One region of the Ruegeria sp. BI12 genome, then DNA from elsewhere that is predicted to be linked to it. Evidence: riboswitches for the same ligand, from Rfam matches in the RefSeq annotation. Region 1 holds a riboswitch; each other region holds the start of a gene.
What was found. Region 1 has a riboswitch for cobalamin ahead of ACR0AK_RS15670 (DUF1636 family protein). Riboswitches for the same ligand answer to the same signal wherever they lie in the genome.
Positions count from the first base shown of each region.

Region 2: another riboswitch for cobalamin. It lies ahead of ACR0AK_RS04410 (DUF1636 family protein); the one in region 1 lies ahead of ACR0AK_RS15670 (DUF1636 family protein).
Region 3: another riboswitch for cobalamin. It lies ahead of ACR0AK_RS00780 (hypothetical protein); the one in region 1 lies ahead of ACR0AK_RS15670 (DUF1636 family protein).

Region 1 is NZ_JBQFSL010000002.1:530,088-532,347, reverse strand. Features, by position in the region: gene ACR0AK_RS15675 (bifunctional enoyl-CoA hydratase/phosphate acetyltransferase) at 1-670, opposite strand, end outside; cobalamin riboswitch at 874-1,080, shown strand; gene ACR0AK_RS15670 (DUF1636 family protein) at 1,182-1,538, shown strand; gene ACR0AK_RS15665 (ABC transporter ATP-binding protein) at 1,535-2,260, shown strand, end outside.
Region 2 is NZ_JBQFSL010000001.1:848,578-850,837, forward strand. Features, by position in the region: gene cobW (cobalamin biosynthesis protein CobW) at 1-645, opposite strand, end outside; gene ACR0AK_RS04410 (DUF1636 family protein) at 642-1,031, opposite strand; cobalamin riboswitch at 1,115-1,323, opposite strand; gene ACR0AK_RS04415 (hypothetical protein) at 1,498-1,707, opposite strand; tRNA gene ACR0AK_RS04420 (tRNA-Cys) at 1,839-1,912, opposite strand; gene ACR0AK_RS04425 (protein-L-isoaspartate O-methyltransferase family protein) at 2,140-2,260, shown strand, end outside.
Region 3 is NZ_JBQFSL010000001.1:146,479-148,738, reverse strand. Features, by position in the region: gene ACR0AK_RS00785 (alpha/beta hydrolase family protein) at 1-739, opposite strand, end outside; cobalamin riboswitch at 884-1,103, shown strand; gene ACR0AK_RS00780 (hypothetical protein) at 1,188-1,595, shown strand; gene ACR0AK_RS00775 (protein-tyrosine phosphatase family protein) at 1,603-2,055, opposite strand; gene ACR0AK_RS00770 (DNA polymerase III subunit gamma/tau) at 2,258-2,260, shown strand, end outside.

The sequences.
Region 1 (2,260 bases):
CGGACACGTCAGCCTCAAGCTGGGCAGCTGCGGCGGTAATTTTAACCGGATCGCCCACCAAAATCGGAGTGATGATGCTGTTTTTAGCCGCAAGCAACGCCCCGCCCAGCGATTTCGGCTCTTCTGGGGCGACGACAGCCGTCGGCATTGGATCCAGTGGCCGGGCCTTTTCTAACAGGGCATCAAAGTGCCGGTGCCGCTGAACGATTAGCCCCGGGACCTCAACCGAATCGAATGTCAAATGCCGTGGCGGTGGCGTGACCTGTACCGTACCGCTCAGGATCAATGCATTGTCGTTGACCCGGCGCACCTCGGTCGAGCACGTCACGTCGCCATCTTCGCGCTTTTCGATTATGGAAACAAAGGCCGTCAGTTCTTGACCTGCCAAAACCGCCGCATGAAAACTCAGATCTGCCCGACGTGTTTGCGTACCAGCCCCCGGCAAGATGTTCCCGATAACCGCAGCCACCAAACCCGCTGGCCACAACGCGGGCGCGACAGCCTCTGGCTGCCCATCTCCGTCTCCGTCATAGGCCGCCAAATGCAAAGGGTTGTGGTCGCCCGAGGCCGACGCAAACGCGTACAAATCGTCCACGGTGCACAATCGGGTAACCTGTGCTTTGTCGCCCACTTTCAGTTGAGAATAAGTTCGGTTTTCCTGAATTTTCATCTCGTCCGGTTTTGTGTTCGAATGCGCTTTCGTCGTTCCAAGCGTTTGGATTCTGGGCCTTTCGAGGCGAGATCCGCCCATCTTGTTGCTGTCATTTCTGCGACGCAGCGTAGTCGGTATGTCGCCGAAAGACAAATGGCAAAATGGCAGCAAAGTCGCGCGGGGAGGTGCGGATTATCGCTTGACCCAAAATCGGAACTCGGGCAAGCATCAGCCCTGATGGTTCCCTCTGGTTCGCCGAGGGATGAAAAGGGAATACGGTGAGGTTGCCAACCGGCACCAAGTCCGTGACTGCCCCCGCAACTGTAAGCGGTGAGCGACGCCAATTATCCACTGACCCTAATAGGTCGGGAAGGATGGCCAAGCTACGACCCGCAAGTCAGGAGACCTACCATCCAATATTCAACCAACCCGGGGCGGGGCGTCCTGGAAGGAGGCTCTATGACACGTCCTGGACGTGATGACATTACTGGCACCTTCTGTTCGCGCTTGGCCACAAGCGGAGTGGGCCATGCCGAACAATCCTGATCATTTTCTTCTGATTTGCGAAACCTGCGAAGGCTCTGACCGGGCAGCTTCACTGCGAGATGCGCTGGAAGCCAAGCTTCCAACCAGCTTTGGCATCCGTAATGTCTCCTGCATGGCCGGTTGCAGCCGACCCACGACGGTCGGGTTTCAAGCATTAGACAAGGCGCAGTACCTATTCGGTGATATACAATCGGATCAGGATGTGGACGCATTGGTCGAATTTGCGCATCAGTACCACAACAGCGACGACGGCTGGACCGACGCAACAAATCGCCCCCCCGCCCTTCTTGAAAAAACCCTATCGCGCCTTCCGCCGCTCAAGCTGGAGGCCAGCGCATGACTTGCGGGACCTTTCTGGAGGCGCGCGCGCTGGAGTATTACGCCCTGAACGGCGACGTTTTGCTCAAAGACGTCAATTTCGATTTGGATGAGGGGGCTATTCTGGCAATTGCCGGCCCTAACGGCGCGGGCAAGACAACGTTGCTGAATCTATTGTGCGGTGCCGAAGAGATCGTGCTGGGGGACGTTCTGGTAAAGGGACGCAGCCTTCGACAGCTTTCGGCTATGGACCGAGCCCGAATGATTGCCGTGGTCAGCCAGCAGGAGTCTCCTGACGGGCGCTTGTTTCTGCGCGACTATGTGGCCCTTGGACAAATCCCGATCCATGCTGATCGATCTGCCGCAGACCATTCTTTGGAACTGGATCGCATCCTGAACCTGACCAGTCTGGACGCGCTCGCCGACAAACGGATGGCAGTATTGTCGGGAGGGGAACGTCAGCGTGCGCATATTGCGCGGGCGTTGGCCCAAAACCCTTCCCTGTTGTTTCTGGATGAACCGACGAACCACCTGGACCCTGACGCCAAGGGACGGATGCTATCGCTGGTGGCAGAGCTTGGCATAACGGTGGTCATGATTGTCCATGACCTGGTCATGATACCGGAATTCGCCACTCACGTCGCTTTAATGAAGTCCACGCGCCTTACTGGTTTCGGGCCGGTGCACGAGGTGCTGACACCCGAAAGGGTCCGTGAAACGTTTGGTGTCGATTACCTGAGCTTT
Region 2 (2,260 bases), on a different contig from region 1:
GGCGACTTCGACGACGGGCAGCGGGCGTGGAGCCTCGGCTGCGATCACTTCTTTGGCCTTCGCCACACCGTCCGGGCCGGCTAGGTCAGGCTTGGTCAGCAGGATGATGTCGGCGCACGAAATCTGATCCTCGAACACCTCGGACAGGGGCGTTTCGTGGTCGATCGAGTCGTCCGCCAGGCGCTGGGCGTCCACGGCTTCGACATTCGGAGCAAAGCGTCCTGCAGCCACGGCTTCGGCATCTGCCAGAGCGATCACACCATCAACGGTGATCTTGGAGCGGATATCAGGCCAGTCGAATGCCTTCAGCAGCGGCTTGGGCAGCGCGAGGCCGGAGGTTTCGATCAGAATGTGATCGGGGCGCGGCTCCAGCGCCATAAGCGCTTCGATGGTCGGGATGAAATCATCCGCCACGGTGCAGCAGATGCAGCCATTGGCCAGTTCCATGATGTTCTCCGCCGGGCAATCGGGGATGGCGCAGGATTTCAGGATGTCGCCATCCACGCCAACGTCACCGAATTCGTTGACGACCACGGCCAGGCGTTTGCCCTGCGGGTTCTGCATCAAGTGCTTGACCAGCGTGGTCTTGCCCGAGCCCAGAAAGCCGGTGATCACGGTGACGGGAAGTTTTTCGAGATTGCTCATTTCAGGGCTCCAATCGGGGGAATGCGGGCCGCACAGTTTTTGCGGAAATGTTCGGGGCGCTCACGCCATTTCACCAGACCGTCTTCGGCGGCCAGATATTTGGTGACGCCTTCAACGATGGTTTCAACGTGGTCGGACTCGTCGAGGTTTTCATAAACGAACGTCCAGCGGGACGGGCCACCACGTAAAACGATCGAACATCCCTGATCACAGTTCGACAGGCATTCCACCGGCTTCAGGTCCACGCCGTCAGGCAAGCCAGCCTGTTCCAGAGCTTTGTGCAGCAAAGTACCGGGTCGCTTGGCGTCATCTTCGATGGGCAGCCCGCGACGGCATGTCGTGCAGACCAGTAATTCGACTGGTGTGGTCTCGGTCACGTCTCTCATCCCCCTCATCCTTTATACGGGGGACGGGGTTTCATGCGGGCCACGTGTGCGACATGGACCCGACACCGGAACACCCCGCCCGGTTTCAACTTCGGGTGCTGGCAGGTCTCCCGGCTTGCGGATGTCAGAGGCGGTCTCTGTCGGATGTCCCGCCTTCCCGGCCTATTGGGCCAGTGGCTTTGGGCACCCTCTCCGGTCACGGTCGCGGGGGCGGCTGCGCTTGGCGATGACATCGCTGGCACATTCCCTTTTCATCCATCCGAGGATGGACACCAACGCCTGCGACATGCGGCACGGGCAGGGGGCTTGTCAAGCATGAGAGGTGGGTGAAAACCCTTCACGTCAGAAAAGCGACGTGCCGATGTCAGTCAGCGGCATCCGAGACAAGCCGATCATGCAGACAAGATCAAAACCGCTCCGCCGCCGCAGATGATTGAGCGTCTTAGCGCCCGACAATCAAGTCGGTTTAGTTCACGAATGGAATCGCGGGACCTGCAATCGCAACAATCGCATTTTGTGCCAGCATCTGAGCGATAACTGCGGCAGGCGCATAGGAACGCAACGGAGGCAAAGCGTGACCTTCAACGCCCGACGCACAGTGCGTCATGTCCAGTCTGTGCGCGTTCACAAGCGTCGATCTGGCATGGTTGGCAGCCTCCTCAAGCCGCTTCGGCATGCCGTCCCAGACTTCCCCAGACTTCAATGCTGAAATAAACGTGGTTCCGGAGTCCAAGAGGCAACTGGTACCCAACTGTAAACGCCTGAAATTTCGGAGGCAAAGCACAGGGTGCCATACGAGGAAGAAAATGGAGGCGAGTACCGGAATCGAACCGGTGTACACGGATTTGCAATCCGCTGCGTCACCACTCCGCCAACTCGCCTTTTCAAGTAAAATCAAATACTTGTCGTGGTGTGACAGGCGTTTTAGCAGCTTTCGACAGTAGCGTCCAGAGGGGGAAACGCAATTTTCGGAGCAGGGTGCAAACTTGGCCTTTGGTTGCGACGTTGTATCCTGTGAAGATTAGTAAATTTCCGTGCCTGGGCCGTTGCCGGTTTTTCAAGGATGTGGCAGAACTCGATCACCCAAGGGAACAAAACGAGCGATCCAATGACAGATTTCGCAGCCCGTCGCCGGACAATGGTCGATACGCAGATACGTCCTTCTGATGTCACGAAATTTCCCATCATCGACGCGATGCTGACCGTCAAGCGTGAAAACTTCGTGCCGG
Region 3 (2,260 bases), on a different contig from region 1:
AAAGATCGGCCAAGCGCCATACCGCGTTCGGAGGCACCACCTGATCATCATCCATTGTGAAAAGATCGACGGGTGTTTCCGACGCGGCCCAACGGGCATCTGGAAGGGTTTTGCCGATATCTGGCACGTAGTTCAGCGCATTGGTGCACCATTTGCGCCATTGCCAATAGACGTCTGCGGGAAGGTCCGAGCCGAACCCAAGCGCCTTGCCCGGCAGGTATCCCAGCACCTTTACCAGTAATGGCGGGTGGCCGTACCAGAACATTGTCGCCAGCGCGCGGTAAGGCCAGGGGTGGTCGGATAGCGTCACCAGCCCAGAGCAGACACAAATCATCCTGTCGATCTGGTCGATATCCGGCTGAATTGGTCCCAGCATTCCGCCGACCGAGTGGCCAATGCTCCACTGCTGAGCGGCCGGAAATCTGCGTCGCATTTCAGCCCGCGCTGCAGGCATGTCGATCAGCGCCCAGTCGGCCATCGTGGCCCGCGAATCGCGCAGATGCCCACGCCGCGAGTGACCAAAGTCTCGATAGTCATAGGTCAGGCAAGCCATGCCGTGTTCCGCCGCCAGCCACTGTGCAAAATGCTGATAATAGTCGCGCGGAACGCCAGTTGCTCCGTGGATCACAACCGCCACGTCTGGCGCATACGCGGGCATGTACAACCGCGCGGAAAGATCAGACTTCCCGGCAGGAAACGCAAAATCCTCGGTCAATACGGCCGGAGTGTTGTCCAACATGGCGTCCTCGCATGCATCTGAACTATTCGGTTCACATATGGCATATCGGCGCTTTTGCCCGGATAAAGTCAACAGATTTTCAAAGTGACCATGCGTCCTTTTGAACGACGGGAAACAGCCCGCTTGACTCAAGCCACCCACACCCGCTAGCGATTACGTGATGGTTCTCGTCCTTATATTGGGACGGGATGAAAAGGGAACACGGTGCGGTCCAACCCGGCGATGCCGGAGCGGACCAAGGCCGCGACTGCCCCCGCAACTGTAAGCGGTGAGCAATGCCGAAACACCACTGGTCGAAAGACTGGGAAGGTCGGCAAAGCGATGACCCGCAAGTCAGGAGACCTGCCATCAAAGAAAAAACCGAAACTCGGGCGGGGTGTCCGGGCAGGTCTTCAGTTGACTGAAATACCTGTTCCACGTCCCCCGCCTACCGCGCGGAGGGCGCATTATGATCTGGAAGACAACGACCCATGAGTTCACTGCCACGCTTTGCCAGAAAACGGGTAAGACCTGTCCGGCATTGGCACGAATGGCGCGGGCTCTGACTGACGCAATATCAACAGCACAACCGGTAACAACGAGCACATTCGAGGTGGACGGTTCCAGCGAACTGACCCATTGCGGCGAGGGCTGCACGGCTCGGTTTCGCGCCAGCCCGTCCCGGATCAGGGTCTATTGCGGCGCGAACGCAGACGACTCGGCAGATATGTTGGACGATTACGCCGATATGATGTTCAGCACTGAATTCGCCACGCTGCCAACAGGTGTATTGACCACTTTGCCTTGCGCAATGCTCGAGGCATCGGCTCTTGCGCCGCGGGCGTCACAGCACATTGTGCAGCAGGCAACAGCCTGATTTTGATTCACCGGTTGCCCTGGGCCTGCTTCATGGCCCAGGCCATTTGTTGATCCGTTTCCACCGCGCATGGTCGGGCCAAGCGCAACCGGTCTAATGCCTGGTTTGCGTCTTCGCCGCTTTCTATCATAAGCCTCAGCACGACCATCCCCGATCGACCACAGCCGCCCCGGCAATGCACCAGCACACGTCCCCCGTCGGACAGTATTTGTCGCGCGGTTGCGCTTACCTTCGGCCAAAGAGCTTCGACTTTCGATGGAGGCGTACCAAAATCCTCGATAGGAAGATGCATCCAGATCGCGGACTTGCTTTGAACATCCTGACCCAAGCCCTCTGCACCCAGCCGCTGCATCTCGGCCTCAGTGGTCATGGATACAACCAGATTGGGGTTCCAGTCGTATATCACCGTCAAATCCTCCGCATATCCGCCGTCGCCACCCGGCAGTGGGGACAATGCCAAGATGCCCGAACCAACGCATAGCGGGTATATTGCAAATTTTGCCAACGCTCGCGCTCCTTTTGTCTTCGGCCCGCCCGACCATGAGTGCCGGTGTAAACTGACTGCAGAAGCAGTCCAAACCGAAATTACTCAAAGCCTGCTGTGGACGCGAGCGGCGCGGGTCTCTACGCTGCGTTTCTGACACGAATCCGACAGAGCAGACATG